DNA from 2 places in the Vibrio sp. Vb0937 genome. Region 1 is predicted to be linked to the other one. Evidence: riboswitches for the same ligand, from Rfam matches in the RefSeq annotation. Region 1 holds a riboswitch; the other holds the start of a gene.
The links. Region 1 has a riboswitch for lysine ahead of tet(35) (tetracycline efflux Na+/H+ antiporter family transporter Tet(35)). Riboswitches for the same ligand answer to the same signal wherever they lie in the genome.
Positions count from the first base shown of each region.

Region 2: it holds a riboswitch for lysine, as region 1 does, so the genes downstream of both, lysC (lysine-sensitive aspartokinase 3) here and tet(35) (tetracycline efflux Na+/H+ antiporter family transporter Tet(35)) in region 1, are expected to answer to the same signal.

Region 1 covers NZ_JAWOTK010000003.1:194,473-205,334, reverse strand. Annotated here, with positions in the region: gene hisF (imidazole glycerol phosphate synthase subunit HisF) at 1-139, opposite strand, end outside; gene hisA (1-(5-phosphoribosyl)-5-[(5-phosphoribosylamino)methylideneamino]imidazole-4-carboxamide isomerase) at 121-858, opposite strand; gene hisH (imidazole glycerol phosphate synthase subunit HisH) at 871-1,485, opposite strand; gene hisB (bifunctional histidinol-phosphatase/imidazoleglycerol-phosphate dehydratase HisB) at 1,512-2,585, opposite strand; gene hisC (histidinol-phosphate transaminase) at 2,655-3,695, opposite strand; gene hisD (histidinol dehydrogenase) at 3,708-5,000, opposite strand; gene hisG (ATP phosphoribosyltransferase) at 5,006-5,902, opposite strand; His leader region at 5,956-6,093, opposite strand; gene R7P67_RS07770 (sigma-54 interaction domain-containing protein) at 6,463-7,416, shown strand; gene tet(35) (tetracycline efflux Na+/H+ antiporter family transporter Tet(35)) at 7,741-9,342, opposite strand; lysine riboswitch at 9,452-9,634, opposite strand; gene R7P67_RS07760 (H-NS family nucleoid-associated regulatory protein) at 10,217-10,624, shown strand; gene R7P67_RS07755 (inosine/guanosine kinase) at 10,752-10,862, opposite strand, start outside.
Region 2 covers NZ_JAWOTK010000020.1:46,390-57,251, reverse strand. Annotated here, with positions in the region: gene metH (methionine synthase) at 1-968, shown strand, start outside; gene lysC (lysine-sensitive aspartokinase 3) at 1,055-2,407, opposite strand; lysine riboswitch at 2,509-2,687, opposite strand; gene R7P67_RS18480 (pyridoxal-phosphate-dependent aminotransferase family protein) at 2,908-4,029, shown strand; gene R7P67_RS18475 (PglL family O-oligosaccharyltransferase) at 4,090-5,871, opposite strand; gene uvrA (excinuclease ABC subunit UvrA) at 5,939-8,761, opposite strand; gene galU (UTP--glucose-1-phosphate uridylyltransferase GalU) at 8,911-9,783, opposite strand; gene R7P67_RS18460 (LuxR C-terminal-related transcriptional regulator) at 9,943-10,587, opposite strand.

The sequences.
Region 1 (10,862 bases):
GCTCGTCAGCGCCCTCTTCCGCATAACGCTGTGCCAGAGGAACGATGTCGCCAATGATTTCATGGTTACGGAACTGGACGCCCTTGACCACTTGTCCATCACGTACATCAAGACATGGAATTATTCGCTTTGCCAACATGCAAACGCCTCCTCTGCTGTGAACTTACCATCTAACAGCGCACGACCAACAATCACGCCAGCCACACCGCTGCCTTTTAGCGCTTCGATATCTGCTAATGAGCCAATGCCACCTGAAGATTGAAACTGCACTTGTGGGTACTGTTTGCATAGGTCAACGTAAAGCTCTACGTTTGAGCCTTCTAGCGTACCGTCACGAGAAATGTCCGTACAAAGCACGTGCTGCAAACCTATCGTTAGGTAATCGTTGATTAGAGCTTCGATGGTCACGCCTGAATCTTCTTGCCAACCAGAGATCGCCACTTTACGTGTGCCGTCTTGATCGATGTTGATATCTAGCGCGAGAACGATTTTCTCTGCGCCGTATTTTTCCATCCAACCTTTCACAAGCTCTGGCTGTTTTACTGCTGTAGAACCAACAACAACACGCTGAGCACCGGCTTCTAACAGATCAATAACGTCTTGCTCTGTACGCACACCACCACCGATTTGGATGTTTGCTGGTGTACTTGCTAGTAGCTTTGCAATCAAATCAAGCTGGCGTGCTGTCGTGTCTTTCGCGCCAGTTAAATCCACCAAGTGCAGCCAGTTAGCACCCGCTTGGTGGTACAAGTTGAACTGCTCTGCTGGATCGACTTTGTACTCGGTTACTTGGCCGTAATCACCTTGATAAAGGCGAACCACCTGTCCTTCAATTAAATCAAGAGCTGGAATAATCACACTAAATCCCTTTTATAATTCTAAGAAGTTTTGAATAAGCTTCGCGCCCGCTTTTGAAGAACGCTCAGGGTGGAATTGCACGCCGTAGTAGTTACCGCTTTGTACTGCTGCTGTGAACGGGTTACCGTACTCACATTCCGCAATCGTGTAATCCCCAACAGGCATTGCAAAGCTGTGCACGAAGTAGAAGTGCTCACCTTCTTCAATATCTTTGAAAAGTGGATTACCTGCTTTTGCTGACACCGTGTTCCAACCCATATGCGGCAGCGGCAAATCGCCAGTTTGTAGTAGCTTCACTTCGCCATCACAAAGTCCAAGACACTCAACCAAATCGTCGGCTTTCTGCCCTTTCTCTTGAGACACTTTGCCCAACAGTTGCATGCCTAAACAGATACCTAGTAATGGCTTTTCTACCTGTTTTACCAAGCTGATCAGATCGCGCTCTTCTAGGTTCTTCATCGCTTCGCTGGCGGTTCCCACACCCGGTAGGAATAGCTTGTCTGCCGATAATACGACTTGCGGATCTTTTGAAATCGTTACGTCATAGCCTAGACGTTCAATGGCAAACTTCACCGAAGAAACGTTGGCACAGCCAGTATCGATAATGACAACTTTCTGTTCTGTCACTGTTTTTCTCCTTGCTAACGTTAGCCTTAAAGCACGCCTTTACTACTTGGTAGCTCAGTGCCTTCTACTTTGATTGCTTGGCGCAAAGTACGGCCAAACGCTTTAAATAGGCTTTCAATGATGTGGTGATCATTGTTGCCCGCAGAAGAAAGGTGCAACGTACATGCTAATGTGTCAGTCAGAGAGCGGAAGAAGTGAACCACCATCTCTGTTGAAAGATCACCCACTTGCTCACGACTAAACTGCGAGTCGAACTTAAGATAAGGACGACCTGATAGGTCTAGTGCGCATTGCGCCAAACACTCATCCATTGGCAGGCTGAAACCAAAGCGACCAATACCACGTTTATCACCCAGTGCTTCTTTCAACGCCTGACCCAAAGCAAGAGCGGTATCTTCTACCGTGTGGTGATCATCAATGTGCAGGTCACCTTCTACTTTGCACACCATCTGGAACCCGCCGTGTGTCGCGATTTGATCCAGCATGTGGTCGAAGAAGCCAAGACCAGTAGAGATGTCATTGCCGCCTTGTTCGTCAAGATTAACGAATACTTTGATGTCCGTTTCTTTTGTGGTGCGAACCACTTCAGCAACGCGTGCCTTCACCGTGAGATCTTTCAGGATCTGTTTCCAACCCATGGTTTCTGGGTTGTATTGAATGCCACGAATTGCCATGTTTTCTGCAAGTTGAAGATCAGTTTGACGATCGCCAATCACAACAGAATTTTGGAAATCCACTTTGCCACCTTGAAGGTACTCTTTTACCAAGCCCAATTTAGGCTTACGGCAAGAGCAGTTATCTTCATCAAAGTGAGGACAAATCAGCACATCATCAAACTTCACACCTTGAGATTCAAAGATCTCCATCATCATGTTGTGTGGTGCATCAAAATCTTCTTGTGGGTAGCTGTCGGTACCCAAACCATCTTGGTTCGTGACCATCACTAGACGGTATCCTGCATCCTGCAACGACAACAGGCTTGGGATAACAAATGGCTCTAGCTTTAGTTTGTCTAAACGGTCTACTTGAAAATCAATCGGCGGCTCGACAATTAAGGTGCCATCACGATCAATAAAAAGGATTTTTTGTTGTTTGCTCACTCGAACTTCCTTATTGCTATTCTTTTGGCGCTCCCGCTATTGAGCGAGAGCGATAAATTCTGTCTCTATTTATGCGTAGTAGTTTCTGATAAATCCAAGCGTTTTTTCGCACTCGTCACGGTTACCCACACTGATACGCACACAATTTTCAATTGGCGAGTTACGCAAAATAATGCCCGTATCCCAAGCCGCTTTGAAAAGGTCATCGCCATCTGGGAATTTCACCAATAGGTAGTTCCCCCACCCTTCAAACACTTCCAAGCCCGGAATCATTGAAAGGCCAACTTGCAAGTAAGCACGGTTTGCATTCAGATCGAGAACTTGGAACTTCGCTCGTGCTAAACCAGCTTCCGAAAGCGCCTGAGTCGCAATTTCTGCCACTGGAACTGGGACTGGGTAAGGTGCGATAACTTTAAGAAGTACATTAATCAGCTCTTCGTTCGCAAGCGTAAATCCACAACGCAGACCTGCAAGCGCAAAAGCTTTCGATAGAGTACGCAGAATCGCAAGATTCGGGTATTGCGCCAGTAGGTCTACCGTTGACGCTTCTGGACAAAAATCGATGTACGCTTCATCCATCACCACGATTGCACGGTCTTTTGTCATCTCAAGCAGAGACACAATGTCTTCACGCTTAACCAAGTTACCCGTTGGGTTGTTTGGCGAACATACAAAAACCAGCTTCACGTTATCCAGATTAGCTTCGATGCCTGCAAGATCGAGTTGCCAATCTGACGTTAGCGGCACGGTTTTACGCTCTACACCGATGGTTTCGGCACTGATGGCGTACATACCGTAAGTCGGTGGACAGTACAGAATCGCATCTTCACCCGGCTCACAAAAAGCACGAATCAGTAGTTCAATACCTTCATCTGCTCCGCGAGACGTTAGTGTTTGCTCTGGTTTCACACCCGCATAGGCTGCGTAAGCAGAAATCAGTTCTTTAGGCTGACATTCGCTGTAACGATTAAGACGAGCGAAGTCTGTTTTGTATTCATTATTGAATGGTGATTCGTTGGCGTTTAGCCATACGTCACCGGTACCACCAATTCGACGAGCCGACATATAAGGGGTAAGTTGTTGGACTTGTTTGCGCGCTAGCTTTTCCATCTCAATATCCTCTTACTTAGCTGCCAGTTTTTCTACGCGAATGGTCACTGCACGTTTGTGTGCATCCAGACCTTCTGCTTCCGCCATGGTGACCACCGTTGGTGCAAGGTTCTTTAGACCATCAGCAGACAGCTCTTGAACCGTCATACGTTTCGAAAAGTCCGCTAAGCCTAAGCTTGAATACGTGCGTGTGTAACCGTAAGTAGGAAGAACGTGGTTAGTGCCCGATGCATAATCACCTGCTGATTCAGGCGACCAATCACCTAGGAAGATAGAACCTGCGTTATCTAATAGAGGTAGAAGCTCACGAGGGTTCTTAGTCTGAACAATCAAGTGCTCAGGACCGTAGTAATTGGAAATAGAAACTGACTGCGTCATCGACTCAGAAATAATGATCAAGCTTGATGCCAGAGCCTTTTCTGCGATGTCTGCACGAGATAGCTCCTTAAGCTGACGTTGAACCACATCCGTCACTTGATCAGCAATCACAGGAGAAGGAGTCACAAGTACCACTTGAGAATCAGGACCGTGTTCCGCTTGGCTCAAAAGATCCGCAGCGATAAAGTCTGCATCTGCGGTTTCATCGGCAATTACAAGAACTTCTGATGGACCTGCTGGCATATCAATCGCAGCACCACGGAAATCATTACTTACCTGACGTTTTGCTTCGGTCACGTAAGCGTTGCCCGGACCAAAGATCTTATCTACTTTCGATACAGTCTCGGTGCCATAAGCCATTGCAGCAACTGCTTGGCCACCACCGACGTTGTACACTTCATCAATGCCACACAGTTTCGCGACATAAAGGATCTCATCAGCGATTGGCGGTGGAGAACAAAGAACGACTTTACGACAACCTGCAATTTTTGCAGGAACGCCGAGCATCAAAACAGTCGATGGCAAAGGCGCACTGCCACCAGGAATGTACAAACCCACTTTTTGAATTGGACGTGTTACTTGTTCACAAAGGACACCTGGCTGCGTTTCCACCTTGATCGGTTGCGGCTTTTGCGCTTTGTGGAACTTAGAAATATTGGCGTAAGCTTGCTCTAGTGCGCTCTTCATTGACTCTGACAAACGCTCTGACGCTGCCTTAATTTCCTGAGAAGAAACACGAATGGATTCAGGCTTAACACGGTCAAACTTTTCGGTCAGCTCAATAAGAGCAGAGTCACCTTCTTCTCGAACTTTAGCAATAACTTCGGCCACAGCAGTGGTGATATTGGCACCTTCTGCAATAGCAGGGCGCTCCAAAATAGAGTCTTGCTGATTCTCACTTAATGATTGCCAAACGACTGTTCTCATGATGCTTACTCCATCATTTTTTCAATTGGTAGAACAAGAATTGAACTTGCGCCCAACTCTTTCAGCTGTTCCATTGTTTCCCAGAACAGGTTTTCAGAACTCACCAAGTGAACAGCCATTTTCTGCTTATCTGCAGAAAGAGGAAGAACAGTTGGGTCTTCAGCACCTGGCAGTAGTGCTTTAATTTGATCTAACTTCTCTGCTGGGGCGTGAAGCATAATGTACTTAGATTCTTTCGCTTGCTGCACGCCTTGCATGCGAGTTAACAGCTTTTCGATTAGCGCCACTTTGTCTGCGTCGAACTCACCTGTGCGTTGAATCAATGTCGCTTTTGATTTGAAGATAATTTCAGCTTCTTTAAGGCCGTTCGCTTCCAGTGTTGCACCTGTAGAAACCAAATCAGCGATAGCATCAGCGAGACCCGCGCGAGGCGCAACTTCTACAGAGCCTGTCAGCATACATGTAGAGAATGGAACGCCGGCTTCATCCATGTACGCTTTTAGAAGTTGAGGATACGTTGTAGCAATACGCTTGCCAGCTAAGTCTTGTGGACCGTTGTACTCTTCGTCCTTGTCGATTGCGATAGATAAACGACAGCCACCAAAATCAAGTCGACGAAGCTGAACAAACTCGCAGGGTTCACCTAATGCTTTGCGGTCAAGGCGAACTTCTTCTAGTTCATTTTCGCCAATAAAGCCAAGGTCAACCACGCCATCCATAATTAAACCTGGGATGTCGTCGTCACGAACCAAGAGTAAATCAATTGGCATATTTTCAGAATGGACAACTAAACGCTCGCCCATTACGTTGAACTTTACGCCGCACTGTTTTAGTAGAGCTTGACTCTCTTTGCTAAGACGACCTTTTTTCTGAATTGCGATTCTTAAACGTTGTGTTTGCATTGCTTTGTCCCTATGCAAGATTTTGATATCTAAGTATTTTTCAAACTAATAAAACTAAAAAACCCTCGGGAGATTGAAGTCTCCCGAGGGTTTAAAATCTGCTTTTACTTTGATTTTACCTCCGGGAGTTTCCTGCCTCCCGGGTATGCGTACATCGCCCGAAAGACTAGATTGGGTGATGATGGTGATGAATGTTCATTACAAAATTACGCATACTTATTTAAGGCTCTTTTTGAGTTACTTTGTTAGTAACCACACTAACTAAGGATTCTATATTTTTCAATACTCAATTGAATATTTTCTAAATATTTTTCACAAGACATTGATTTAAATGAAATTAAATTCTTTTCCATATTGAATACTCTGGTAGAAAGAACACCTCCAATCAGCTCTACTCTGACGAAGAAAACGAAGAATAGTATGAATATCCACCAAATCAACTATTTAGACCGTACCCAACCCACTAATTGACACTTTTCTCAATAAAGAGACAGCAACTCACGTTTGAGACAATTCATTCAAAACTATTATTAGAGCGGGGCAAAAAATAGTGATTAACAATGAAACTGCGTAACGGTAGTAATAAACAAGCTGTAGATTTCGACGATACGGCACTATACCCGTTGATCGGCAATAGTGCCTGTATCCAAGAACTTCGTACTGCAATACAAAAGTACGCTCAATGTGATGCTGAAGTCCTCATTCAGGGTGAAACTGGTGTTGGGAAAGGTCTTTGCGCTCGCCTTATTCATCAATTGTCGAACAGACACTCAGCACCTTTTGTGGAAGTCAACTGTGGAGCCATTCCAAGTGGTCTTATTGCATCCGAGCTTTTCGGCCATGAAAAAGGAGCATTTACAGGCGCAATCTCAGAGCGTATAGGTTTTATTCAAAAGGCACATAAAGGCACCCTATTTCTTGATGAAATTGGTGACATGCCACCAGACCTACAAATCCACCTCCTTCACTTTTTGGAGAGTAAACAAATCCATAAAGTCGGAGCGGATAAATTCATTGACGTGGACTGTAGGGTCATTGCAGCAAGCCACGTGGATTTGAAAAATGAGGTCGTACAAGGAGGATTTCGTGAAGATCTATTCTATCGGCTTAATATATTGCCATTAACTATCCCTCCACTGAGAAAGCGTGGAAAAGACATTATTATTTTATCTGAACACTTCCTAGCAGATCTGTCTCATGGTCAGGTACAAAAAATGTCTGATAAGGTAAAAGCCAAGCTCCTCAAACATCGTTGGCCAGGCAACGTAAGAGAACTGCGGAATGTCATCCAACGAGCAATTGTCATGTGTGAAGATCACACGCTTCTCGTCGCTGACTTGGGCCTTGATAACAATGAGAGGCAATTGCTCCCTTCTGTGGACCAAATTGATCTCGACTACCTACTGCAAGCTATCGAAGAAAATAAACACAATATGAGTGCGGCTGCACGTCACCTCGGCATTTCAAGAACAACGCTTTATCGATTAATAAAGAAATACAACTTAAATGTTTAAATACTGTATAGGTGTAACGTAACACTGTGTAACAGGTAACTCTTTAGATATCATTTAGTTAACTCTGCATCGCAACCATGCGTATTTTGCTGTATTAAAAATCAAAAGCTTAAAATGGGCATAGTCTTTGCTTAGAACTAAGAAGAAGATGGATTGCTTTTTCATTACAGCCCATCAAGGAGAGCTCGGTACACAAACAATTCGCTCTTAACACGAGACTTTTATCCCCAAAAACGCGATTGCCCCCCTCACCTAAGTCGCGTTAAAAAAAAGCTCCGCTAAATTAGCGGAGCTTCCCTCTGTAACGAATCTATTCAAAACAACTTACGCACTCTGGCAAGACGCTATTTTAGACTTTGAAAGCCATGACAAAATAGCGCAAACGATAACGAATGTTATCGACGCTGCAATGAACGAGAACGCAATTGAAGCAGTCATACCAAGGGCAATAAAGCCGACGCATGAAACAAGCGCGACTGATAATGCATAAGGTAACTGTGTTGATACGTGGTCAATGTGGTTACAACGTGCACCCGTCGATGACAGGATAGTCGTATCTGAGATTGGTGAACAATGGTCACCGAATACCGCACCAGCTAAAACCGCACTCAGCATCGGTAGCATTAGCACTACGTCTGTTGCACCAGCCATGTCTCCAGCGATTGGAAGCATGATGCCGAACGTACCCCATGAAGTACCTGTTGAGAACGCCATTAGGCCAGACAACAAGAATAGGATAACTGGTAGCCAGTGCGGGTTAATGTTGCCCTGCGCCATTGTCGAAAGGTAAGTACCAGTCTTCATATCACCGATAACAGAGCCAATGGTCCAGGCAAATACTAAGATTAGAATCGCACCAAACATAGACTTAGCACCAATCCAAAGTGTACGTGCGATCTCAGCCATTGGTAGACCTTGCTTCACAACAGTAAACAGTGCAACTGCTAAGCCAAGCAAGCTACCGTAGATTAGTGATGTACCTACATCTGTATTTTCAAAAGCACCAAGAAGCGCAAACTCCTTACCATCAGCAGCCAATGCTTGGCCACCCGTGTAAAGCATTGAAGCGATAGTCGCGATAATCAGCGTCACGATAGGAAGTATCAAATCTGACACTTTACCCTTTTCACTTTCACGGATATCTAGCTCTTCATTTAGGTCATGCGCTTCTTGCGAGTCATTTTCTTTGTCTTTATCAAAGCCACGACCTTGCGATGCAGAGATCTCATGCTCACGCATTTTACCAATATCAAGACCAAACCACGCAACAGCGAACACCATTAGCAGCGCAAAAACGGCGTAGAAGTTCATTGGGATAAGACGAACATATGCGCCAAGAGCCGAATACTCTGTGATCCCATGTGAGACTAAGATCCCGCCAATAATAGTAATAATGTAAGCACCCCAGCTAGAAGCAGGCATAATTACACACATTGGAGCAGCGGTTGAGTCTAGAATGTACGCAAGCTTAGCGCGAGACACATAAAAGCGATCGGTTACTGGGCGAGAGATCGCACCAACAGCAAGGCTATTAAAGTAATCATCGACAAAAATGAATACGCCTAAAAAGGCGGCAAGAAGTTTGGAGCCGCGTTTACTCTTAACTCGAGATTGTGCCCATTCAGCAAAAGCACGAGTACCGCCAGATAACGTTAATAAAGCTGTTGTCATACCTAATAAGATTAGGAAGCCAACAATGCTCATGTTCCAAGTGTTAATTCCGCCATCTTCAATAAAGACAGAAGAAACTTGAGAACTGACGTAACCTGCGGTGTCGCTGATAGACCAGCTATTAAGTAGCACCGCACCTAGCACGATACCTACACCCAAGGAAACTAATACACGTCGAGTCAAAATCGCCAAAGTCAAAGCGACAATAGGTGGCAATAATGAAACAGGAGAACTAGAAAAATCTATTAAATTCATGATCTTCAAAAACCAAAGTTTGGCTAGAGATCTACTGCAGACAAGTCACGTAGCATACGATACGTGCTCATGTTGAACTTAGCGACAGGGAAGCGAACACTCCACCCAACCCTACAGTAGCGCTCCATAGTTTAATGTGAATATATACTATGGCAGTGTTGTTCCTTTCAGATACAACCCCAGCAAGTAACTTTGATGAGTTACTTACTTCGGCAATCTTCGCCTTCCACTATTATTCATTGGCATCACCCCAATAATAGCTACTCTTCGAGACCGCGCCTCTACGGCAACAACAAACAATTAACCACTAACTGTACAAATTAACAACAAATTGTCTGCAATATTGCATCAGGTGGCAGCCATTGTACTTATGATGAGAGTCAATGCAACACATCAAACTAAATTAAACAAATAAATAATGGCTGAGATAATTTATAAACCTTGCCTACTTCCATAAGTTTTGTGCAACTGAAATCACATCAATCATGTTATTTATGAAACATTATTACTACCTTAGAAATATCATGGTTTATCTTATATCAATAAATTAAGGATATATGACACACCATTAAAGATGGATGCTTCATATTTTTAAGTAATAACTCAAATTTTTTTATAAAAAACCAAGCTGTCACTCTCTCTATACAATAATGATTGTTGATTTTAGTTCTCATCTAATAATGATTTATTTCGAGTGTAATAATATTAATTGCTTTAAAAAATAGTCAAATTTAAACAAAATTTTGATTTAGCATTTGCACATAAGGAAAAGATAAAGTTAAATATAAGGACTCTTTGTTTATTTATAGATTGGCATTATTTAATCGTAACGATAAAAAGTGCCCAACACATTAACCTTTTAATAGGAATCGTTATGTCAGAGCTGACTAAAACCCTTCTAAATATCCGTAGCCTTCGTGCATTTTCTCGTGAGCTGACTCTAGAACAATTGGAAGAAGCTCTAGATAAACTCACTACTGTCGTAGATGAGCGTCGTGAAGCAGAAGAAGCAGAACGCGCAGCACAAGCAGAGCAAGAAGCTAAGCTTGCAGAGATTGCTGAGAAAATCGCTCAAGACGGTATTGATGTAGAAGCACTTATTACTGCGCTATCTGGCGAAACTAAGACGAAAGGCAAAGCGAAGCGCGCACCTCGCCCTGCTAAATACAAATACACAGATTCAAACGGTAATGAGAAAACTTGGACTGGCCAAGGTCGTACACCTTCGGCGATTCAAGAGCAACTTGATGCAGGTAAATCTCTGGATGAGTTCCTAATCTAGATCCGTGCTATTTTTAAAAGGCTCCCATAGGGAGCCTTTTTTATTTAAACCATTACAAATAAAAAAGGCACATTTCTTAATGTGCCTTTTACTTTAGTTACAGAATAGTTAATTAAACTGCTTCGTATTAACGTTCCCAGTATGCTTCTTCTAGGCTATCTTCTCGCTCAGGAAGTCCGCGCGACAATCGTGGTGAATGTTGCACGAGAACTTCGTAGCTCGCGCGGTTTGCGTATTT
Region 2 (10,862 bases), on a different contig from region 1:
TGACATTAGAAGCTGCTCGAGCGAATAAAGTTGCTATCGATTGGGAAGCTTACACCCCTCCAGTGCCTGTTAAGCCTGGCATTCATATCTTCGATGATTTTGATGTGGCTATATTACGTCAATACATCGATTGGACACCATTCTTTATGACTTGGTCACTTGTGGGTAAGTATCCAACAATTTTCCAACATGAAGAAGTTGGTGAAGAAGCAAAACGTTTATTCGAAGATGCCAACGAGTTACTTGATCGAGTTGAGCGAGAAGGCCTGTTAAAAGCGCGTGGAATGTGTGGCTTATTCCCTGCTGCGAGCGTGGGGGACGACATTGAAGTTTATGCTGATGAAACTCGTACCGACGTTGTGAAAGTATTACGTAACTTGCGACAACAGACCGAGAAACCAAAAGGATTCAACTATTGTTTATCCGACTACATCGCATCTAAAGAGTCGGGTAAACATGATTGGATAGGGGCATTTGCTGTCACTGGTGGTATTGGTGAACGAGAGCTTGCTGATGAATACAAAGCACAGGGAGATGATTACAACGCAATTATGATTCAAGCGGTGGCGGATCGCCTAGCCGAAGCGTTTGCTGAGTATTTGCATGAGCGTGTCCGTAAAGAAATTTGGGGTTATGCTGCGGATGAAGATTTATCTAACGATGATCTCATTCGTGAAAAATACCAAGGTATTCGCCCTGCACCAGGTTATCCAGCGTGCCCTGAGCATACTGAAAAAGGACCGCTTTGGGAGCTACTTAATGTGGAAGAGAATATTGGCATGACTCTAACCTCCAGCTATGCAATGTATCCGGGCGCGTCAGTCTCTGGTTGGTATTTCTCTCATCCTGACTCACGTTACTTTGCGATCGCACAGATCCAAGAAGATCAGCTAGAGAGTTACGCCGATCGTAAGGGGTGGGATAGGATCGAGGCTGAAAAATGGTTAGGGCCAAACATTAACGGTTAAATTGATGTTTACCTCGTCCAAATGTAACAACTAATGAAACGACAAAGGGCTGCAGATACGCAGCCCTTTGTTTTATTGAGTTGAACTTACTTCTCAAACAACTCAGTGTGGAGTTTTTGTATGGCTTGTTTCGATACTGATTCATGGAGCAAGAAGCATAAGTTGTGAGGGCTAGCGCCATAACAAATCATGCGTAGGTTAAAATCTTCTAGCGTGCCAAAAACCTGTTTCGCGTAGCCTTTACTCTCACTCATGTTGTTACCAATTAGGGCAACGAGGCATAGGTCACGTTCAACTTCTACCTTACATAACTCTTCTAACTCTTCTCGTACAGCTTGCGGCAGCTGCGGCGCGCCGCCGGATGTATCGGTTTGATCAAGTGTTAACGATACACTGATTTCAGATGTTGTGATCAAATCGACAGATATCTTATGCTTTGCAAGGATCTCAAAGACCTTTGCTAAGAAGCCGTATGCGTGGAACATATTGGCGCTGCGTAGCGTTACCATGGTTTGGTTACAACGCAAAGCTAGCGCACGGAATAACGGTGAGCTTTCGACTTGGTGGCGAATCCAAGTTCCCCCTTTTTCAGGCTCTTTCGATGACCCCACAAATACCGGAATGTCGTGACGCAATGCAGGTACTAGCGTAGAAGGGTGAAGGATTTTAGCGCCAAAGTTAGCCATTTCTGAAGCTTCACTAAAGCTGATCTCAGGAATTGGTGAGGCTTTTGGCGCAATTCGCGGGTCTGTTGTGTAGATGCCCGGAACATCAGTCCAGATTTCTAACCCTGCCGCTTTGACGCTCTCAGCAATTAAGGCGGCGCTGTAATCGCTGCCTCCTCGACCTAGTGTTGTTGTATTACCTGCTTCGTCAGATCCTATGAAGCCTTGAGTAACAACAACGGATTGTTGGCAAAGTGGTACGAGTTTATCTTGCGCAAGCGTCGAAATTGCTTCAATGTTTGGCTCCGCGCGACCAAAGTTGTCATCAGTACGCAGCACATCGCGGATATCAAAGCGCACAGCCTGAATGCCTCGCTCACACATTAACTGAGTTAGAATATGCGTCGACATGAGTTCGCCACATGCGACTAAATGATCGGTTAACTTCGCACTAGCTTGGATAGATGCAGCCTCGGCCAGGCTGGTTACGGTATCTAATATGCCATACACCTCGGCAGCAGTTTTCGTGCTGTCTTCGAGATGAGTTAAAATGGCGTCATGAATGTTGGCCAGATTTTGCAGCAGCTCAGTACGGTGCGTTTGATCCTGAACACCGTTGGCGAGTTCTACCAATAGGTTGGTGACGCCAGAGCAAGCGCTGCTCACGACCAGGCGAGTATTTGGATTGTTTTCGATAATGGTGGCGCAACGACTCATTGCCTCAAAGTTGGCAACACTGGTTCCACCGAATTTAGCTACGTTAAATGCGCTCACTGCGTTCTCCCACGACTTCCTAAAAAATTGTACATCCAATGTTTAGTGAGAAAAGGAACAGAGCAAAAAGAGAGGTATTTAGAATGCTATTTGAAAAATTTACCCTCAGAAGCCCTTCATCAGACTGCGCTGATGACAGTTGATGGGATTCAGCCCAATTCAACCGACAAGTCAAATCCTGCAACTTTGACTTACCTCGGCACTACTCCCCCTCAATGATTGGTGTTGGAATTGCGGTTCCACAAATCATCTACCTGGGTAGCGCTCCTCTTCTACATAAAGCTCAAACATTGAACGGTTTTGAGGCCTTAATGTCAATCAATATTTCAACCTTTATGGTGTTTTTTATTAACGATTTTGTGACACTGGTTTGACCTCCATACTTACGGCTAATTGCTGATAGAGGAAAAATCTATTAGGGTGAAGAACCCTGCACCTGAGCCATCTTATTGAATAGAACTTTTAGAATGCTCAGGATAAAAGATAATCAAGGAGCTGACATGTCGATCCAAAGCTTTATTCCACCTCACCGTATTTTAATGGGACCTGGTCCTTCTGATATTTATCCTCAAGTGTTACAAGCACTAAGCCGTCCTACTGTAGGTCACCTTGATCCTCTGTTTATCGGTATGATGGATGAGCTCAAGCAGCTATTGAAGTATGCCTTTCAAACTGACAATGAGTTCACTATTGCGGTTTCAGCGCCTGGTAGTGCAGGAATGGAAACCTGCTTTGTAAACTTGATCGAGAAAGGCGATAAAGTGATCGTCTGCCGTAATGGTGTATTTGGTGAACGCATGCGCGAAAATGTCGTCCGTGCTGGTGGTGAAGTTGTTATCGTCGATGATGAATGGGGGACGCCTGTTTCCATTGATAAAGTCGAGCAAGCATTCGAACAGCACCCAGATACAAAAGTTCTTGCTTTTGTGCATGCGGAAACCTCAACTGGTGCAGTCAGTGATGCTCAAGCATTGGGTAAGCTGGCGAAACAGCATAATGCATTATCTATTGTTGATGCGGTGACATCGCTTGGTGGTGTGCCGTTAAAAGTGGATGAATGGCAACTGGATGCGGTTTACTCTGGTAGTCAAAAATGTTTGTCATGTGTACCTGGGCTCTCACCAGTGACGTTTTCTCCTGCCGCGATTGAAAAGATTCAAGCAAGAACAACACCAGTACAGAGTTGGTTCCTCGATCAGAGTTTAGTTTTGGGGTATTGGAGTGGAGAAGGTAAGCGTAGTTACCATCATACGGCGCCAGTTAATAGCTTGTATGCGCTTCATGAAGCTTTATTGATACTGAAAAATGAAGGATTAGAAAACGCTTGGGCTCGTCACCAACTGATGCATGAAAAACTCAAAAATGGCTTACAAAAGTTAGGCTTTGAATTTGTTGTGGACGAAGCCCATCGGTTGCCACAATTAAATGCGATTTACGTGCCTGAAGGAATTGATGAAGCAAAAGTTCGTGCTCACTTGCTAGAAACCTATAACCTAGAAATTGGTGCAGGCCTTGGGGCATTAGCTGGTAAAGCGTGGCGTATTGGCTTAATGGGTTACGGCGCTCGATCTGAAAACGTTGCGCTGTGCTTAAAAGCGTTAGAAGAGTCACTCACTGAGTAAAATCATACAGCAATGAGATAAAGAAAAGCGAAGGTCATCTCTTCGCTTTTTTTGTATTTATTACTCAGCTCCTGAAGTGGGGGTTGGTGAGGCAGAGATAGCTTGAGAAGGTGGTTGGTAATTGACGTCACTGAAATCAATCTTCGGGAACAAAAACTGCGCTTCAGCTCTAATTTGCTCCGCTTTACTTGAGTCATCTAAGCCTTGGTAGGCCAAAATCAAATTATTATAAAATGCAGGGCGAGGCTTATCTTTGATGATTTTTAGCGACCAATCGATATAAGGCTGAATCAAGGTTGCGTCTTGTTGGTACAGCCCAAGGTTTAAAAACGTGCTGTAGACATCCCAATCAAACCTGTCTTTCCAAACTACAGGGTTACTGACTTGATTCAGAATATCAGGGTTAGTTGGCCTAGTGGTCTCAAACTTCGTCAATACATAGTTCGTATGCAATGCGCTTACCATGTAAAACGTAAACGCAACGGGAAGTACCAAACTAAAAACACGCAGCAAGCTTTTGGTCACATTACTAAAGCCGATTTGTCGATAACGAGAGACGCGCTGATCGACCCAGTACAGCAGGATAACGAAGATCAACCAATGCACGAGAGAGTGATAGAAAGGGTATTCCAGTTGCGAGTGCAATACGATAGGTATAAACAAGGCCAGCAACGCAAGACGAGTTCCGCGTTTGGCTTGATAGATTCGATACAGTACCAGTGCCATCGCTAAGAAGATGCCGATTATTGGCAGCAAGCCACCTTCTACTCCCCAGTATAGTAGCTCATTATGCGGATGATCCATGGCTGGCAAACCAGCTGGGTAATTCTCATTTAGGGCATGTTGACGAGCCGTATACAGCATGTACTCAGATTCAAACTTGCCATATCCATAACCAGTAAAAGGCTTTTCAATCACCATGTCTAATGTTTGCGGAAAAGTATACGCTCGAGGAGACTCCATATTTACTTTTTCTGCGGCTAACCCACCTCCATCAGGAAAGGCAAGATGCATGACAACGACTGAGAGTAAGAGCCCACTTACAAGTGACACAACCCAGCGGATAAAGCGCCCTTTGGTTGCAAAGCGGTACATGTATGGAATGACCAACAACACGGCGATGACCGAGGCTAACCAACCAGTGCGTGAAGCCAACGCCACAATTAGTGGTAAAGTTAAAACTGGCACGGCATAGAGAAGGTAAACATCACTTAACTTACGGTCGTATTTGTAGGGCTGACGTGCAAGTAAATAGCTGGCAATCACCAACCCTGTCGCAAGAAAGCTGGCCATTACATTGGGCTGTTGGAAAATACCATAAGGACGATTGGCCACCGTGTCGTAACCAAACGGATTGCCTGGTTTGAGATACAGATATTGTGCCAGACCAAAAATGGCTTCGATAACAACCGCAAGGACAATGAACCATAATAGGCGTTGGCGATGTTTATTACTGAAATGAAATTGTTGTAAAACAATAAAGAACAGGACACCACACCACAGGCCTATGAGCTTATTGGCTGCCAAGCTGCTATTCGCATTTGGGTACAGAATGGGCACTGTCATGATAAGAGCACTAATGAACAAGCCGATGGTTAGTTTTGAGTAACGTAGCACTCGATTATTCGCGAGTTGGTAACACCCAATGCCTAATGCAAAGCTAAAAGCAATCCAAGTTGTCGCATTGAACGAAAGCGAAAGCCCCGAACCGCCGGGGTTGGGCATGAAAAAGTGCATTGCCAACACAAATAGTGTTGCCAAGGCAATGAGAAACTTGCGATTGAGGGGAACCTGTACTTTTTCGGGAGAAAGCTTTGTTCCACTTACATGTATAGTAGCCATAGTTATTGCGTTGTTTTGAATGAAAAAAGACCAGCACTTGCTGGTCTCGATACTTTACCTGTTTTTTCTACTTCAACATAGGCTTGAGGAAGTGAGCTGTGTGCGAACCCTCGATTTGCGACACATCTTCCGGAGTGCCTTGAGCGATTATCTCGCCGCCACCCTGACCCCCTTCAGGACCAAGATCGATAATCCAGTCCGCAGTCTTAATGACGTCCAGGTTATGCTCGATCACCACGACAGTATTTCCGTGGTCGCGAAGTCTGTGCAGTACAGTGAGCAACTGCTGGATATCATGGAAGTGCAAGCCGGTTGTTGGTTCATCCAAAATGTACAAGGTTTTTCCTGTATCACGTTTGGATAGCTCTCGCGCCAATTTAACACGCTGTGCTTCACCACCGGAGAGTGTTGTTGCCGCTTGACCCAATCGTATGTACGACAAACCCACATCCATCAGTGTTTGTAGTTTGCGAGCGATGGCAGGAACTGGATCGAAGAAGGTGCGTGCATCTTCGACCGTCATTTCTAGCACTTCATCAATAGTTTTACCTTTGTAACGTACTTCGAGAGTTTCACGGTTGTAGCGTTTACCTTTACACACATCACATGGCACATAAACATCTGGTAGGAAATGCATTTCTACTTTGATAACACCGTCACCCTGACAGGCCTCACAACGACCACCGCGTACGTTAAAACTAAAACGGCCCGGCTTGTAACCGCGAGAACGCGACTCCTGTGTGCCTGCAAACAGTTCACGGATTGGTGTAAAGATCCCCGTATAGGTTGCAGGGTTAGAGCGAGGTGTACGGCCAATTGGGCTTTGATCGATATCGATGACTTTATCGAAGTGCTCTAGACCTTTAATCGATTTATAAGGTGAAGGCTGAGCCGTTGTCGCTCCGTTAAGTTGGGTATGCGCAATTTTAAAGAAAGTATCATTAATCAGCGTTGATTTACCTGAGCCAGATACTCCTGTAATACAGCTGAATAACCCAACAGGAATTGAAAGATTAACGTTTTTAAGGTTATTACCTGTAGCGCCTAATAGCTCAACCGTTTTTTTCGGATCTCGCGGCGTGCGATCTTTCGGTACTGCGATTTCTTTAACACCACTTAAGTACTGACCTGTCAGAGAATTCGGATTCGCGACTATCTCTTCCATGGTGCCTTCCGCAACAACATTACCACCATGTACGCCAGCACCAGGACCAATATCTATGACATGATCTGCACAGCGAATCGCATCTTCATCGTGTTCTACCACAAGTACGGTATTACCTAAATCGCGCAAATGAGTCAGTGTTTTTAGGAGTCGTTCGTTATCACGCTGGTGGAGGCCAATCGACGGTTCATCTAAGACGTACATGACACCAACAAGACCTGCACCAATTTGGCTTGCTAAACGAATACGTTGAGCTTCACCGCCTGATAAGGTTTCAGCACTGCGTGATAAGTTTAGGTAGTTCAAACCGACGTTAACTAAGAATTGCAGGCGGTCGTTGATTTCCTTCATCACTTTTTCAGCGATTTGGGCTCGTTGACCTTCCAGTTTCAAGGAATGGAAGAACTCCAATGCATCAGCAATGCTGAGTTCAACAATCTCAGGTAGTGTCGTATCAGCAATAAACACGTTACGTGCTTCGAGGCGTAGACGAGTACCGCCACAGCTTGAACAAGATTTAGTGGAGATGTATTTTGCAAGCTCTTCACGGACAGAGTTGGATTCTGTATCACGATAGCGACGTTCTAGGGTATTCAGAATACCTTCGAATGGATGGCGTTTAACGCGAATATCGCCACGATCGTTGATGTATTTAAACTCAATCTCAGTACGACCTGAGCCCTTTAGAATGACATCTTGCGTTTTCTTTGGCAGAGAATTAAAAGGGGCATGGAGGTCAAAACCATAATGATCGGCCAATGAGGTGAGCATTTGGAAGTAGTAGTAGTTCTTTTGATCCCAACCGCGAATCGCACCTTGTGCCAAGCTTAATGAATCATCTTGAATGACTCGGCTTGGATCGAAGTATTGTTGAACACCCAAACCATCACAAGTGCCACATGCTCCAGCAGGGTTGTTGAATGAGAAAAGTCGCGGCTCTAGCTCTTGCATGCTGTAACCACATTGTGGACAAGCGAAGTTGGCGGAGAAAATAATCTCTTCACCGTCGCCATCCATTGGCGCGACAACCGCAATACCGCCTGATAATTCGAGTGTTGTCTCGAAAGATTCGGCCAAGCGCTGTTGTAAGTCTGGACGAACTTTAAAGCGGTCTACCACAACTTCAATGGTGTGCTTTTTATGTAGCTCAAGGGTTGGAGGATCGGAAAGATCGCAAGTTTCTCCATCAATACGCGCACGAATAAAGCCTTGAGCCGCTAAGTTCTCAAGCGTTTTAACATGCTCCCCTTTACGTTCTTTGACAATAGGCGCCAATAGCATCATTTTGCTGCCTTCCGGCATCTCTAGGACTTTGTCCACCATTTGGCTGATGGTTTGCGCAGCAAGAGGGGCATGGTGCGTTGGACAGCGGGGTTCGCCCACACGAGCATACAATAGACGTAAGTAGTCGTAGACTTCGGTAATTGTACCGACGGTTGAACGCGGGTTATGAGAAGTAGATTTCTGTTCAATAGAAATCGCAGGTGATAACCCTTCAATGTGGTCGACATCGGGTTTTTCCATCAGAGACAAAAACTGACGAGCGTAGGCAGAGAGAGACTCTACGTAGCGTCGTTGGCCTTCTGCATACAATGTATCGAAAGCGAGAGAGGATTTACCGGAGCCACTTAGTCCAGTAATGACAATCAGTTTATCGCGAGGGATTGTAAGATTAATGTCTTTAAGGTTATGGGTTCGGGCACCGCGAACTTCTATTTTATCCATCGTTTTTGCTCTATGTATAACCAAGTGGGGCAAGTATTACATAGTGTGAGAAATGTGCAAAGAAAATCACTGGATAAAAAAACAGTAAAGTAAAAAGCCCAGCGTTGTGCTGGGCTTTCGATACAGTAATTTCGTACTAAGACGATGCTTTATACTGCTTTTTGTGTTGCGTGCTTACCTAGCTCAGAGGTTTTTTCATCTTTTAGATACAGGTTTTCAAAACAATAGTTAGTTGCTTCGATGTAGCCTTCAACGCTACCACAGTCAAAGCGTTTGCCCTTGAATTTGTAAGCCAATACACAGCCCGCTTTTGCTTGTTTAAGCAGCGCGTCCGTGATTTGAATTTCACCACCTTTACCAGGTTCAGTGTTTTCGATCAGTTCAAAAATATCGGGAGTCAGGATGTAGCGGCCAATAATAGCAAGGTTGCTAGGCGCCGTGCCTTTCTCTGGTTTTTCTACCATGTCGTCTACACGGTAGATGTCGTCTTTGATCATTTCACCAGAGATAACGCCGTATTTGTGCGTTTCTTCGGCTGGTACTTCTTGCACTGCAACGATAGAACAGCGGAACTGCTTAAATAGTGCCACCATCTGAGCCAGTACGCCCTCTTGCTCGTTCACACAAAGGTCATCAGCAAGAACAACAGCAAATGGCTCATCGCCTACCAATTCTCGTCCAGTTAGAATCGCGTGGCCCAAGCCTTTCATTTCGCGTTGACGTATATAAGTGAAGTTTGCAGATTCAATGATTTCACGGATATCTACCAACAGCTCTTCTTTGTTGGTACCGCTAATCTGATGTTCCAGTTCGTAGTTCTTATCAAAGTGGTCCATGATCGAGTGCTTGCCACGACCTGTCACAATACACATGCCGTTCATACCAGCTTGGATTGCTTCTTCGACACCGTATTCAATAAGCGGTTTGTTCACGACTGGCATCATCTCTTTTGGCATAGATTTCGTTGCCGGTAGGAAGCGTGTGCCATAGCCTGCAGCAGGGAACAGACATTTTTTTATCATTGGGGGAATATCCTATCTCGTTTTTATCAAGAATCTGCGCATAACTTTAACACGAGAGGTATCAATGAATCATGAATAAAGTAGGAAAAAATGTGAGACTCGGTGCGGAAAAAAGATGAGCGACTCGTCATTTCAGTTATCAGAGCCGCTCACATTGCATCATGACATTAAGTTTTGGTCTGCCCAGGCGATTGCCTGTACTCGGTTCTTTACGGATAGCTTTTTGAATATCTGATATAAGTGCGATTTGATGGTGAATTCACTGACGAATAACTCCTCGGCCATCTGACTGTTCGAGGCGCCAGCTTGTAGGCAACGCAGTACTTGTAGCTCACGAATGGTTAGGTCTACCGTAGCTGGTGCTGTATGAGTATTAATGACATTGCGGTAATAGTGTAAAAGTTGACTGGTTACATTACGCGGCAGCCAGTTTTGACCGTTAACAATGCCTTTTAACCCTTCTCCAATTTGCTCTAGCGTATCTTCAGAATAAAACACACCTTTTAATTGACCAAATGAAAGAAGTTCATCCGTGGTTAGTCTTTTAGGCACGTTGAAGACAACGGTTTCAAAGTTTTTCCATACAAGAGGCAAGTTTTTGATCGATTGAACAAGTGATTTATGTTCACTGAAGTCTATCAGTAGAATTTTATTACGGTGTTGTGGCTTGGCTTCCATGAGTGCTGCGGTTGAAATCACCGGGATGCTCATATCAACGTACTTTTCGAGTGCCGCCACTTTTTTTTGCGCATTATCTTCCATACTGATCAGAAATAGCTTTCTTGCGTAAGCCGACTTTCTCACGTGTTCCAATCTCCCTGGGTTCAATAGAAGCCATAAACTGGCATTAAAGAGAGGCCATAACCATCGCTTTACTGAATAAATGCGTTCGAATTCAAAGCTTCACGAAACGATGTCTGCAACGCGAATCAAAAATGCTACACACGTAAGTTGAAATACGATTTGGGTTCTAGAGGATGACTCAATAGATCACAATGGTATTAGACTTTAATCAAAACATTAAAGCGTGCTATTCTAATGCGCTAAAATTTTATATATCCAGAGTGAAACGGAGCACA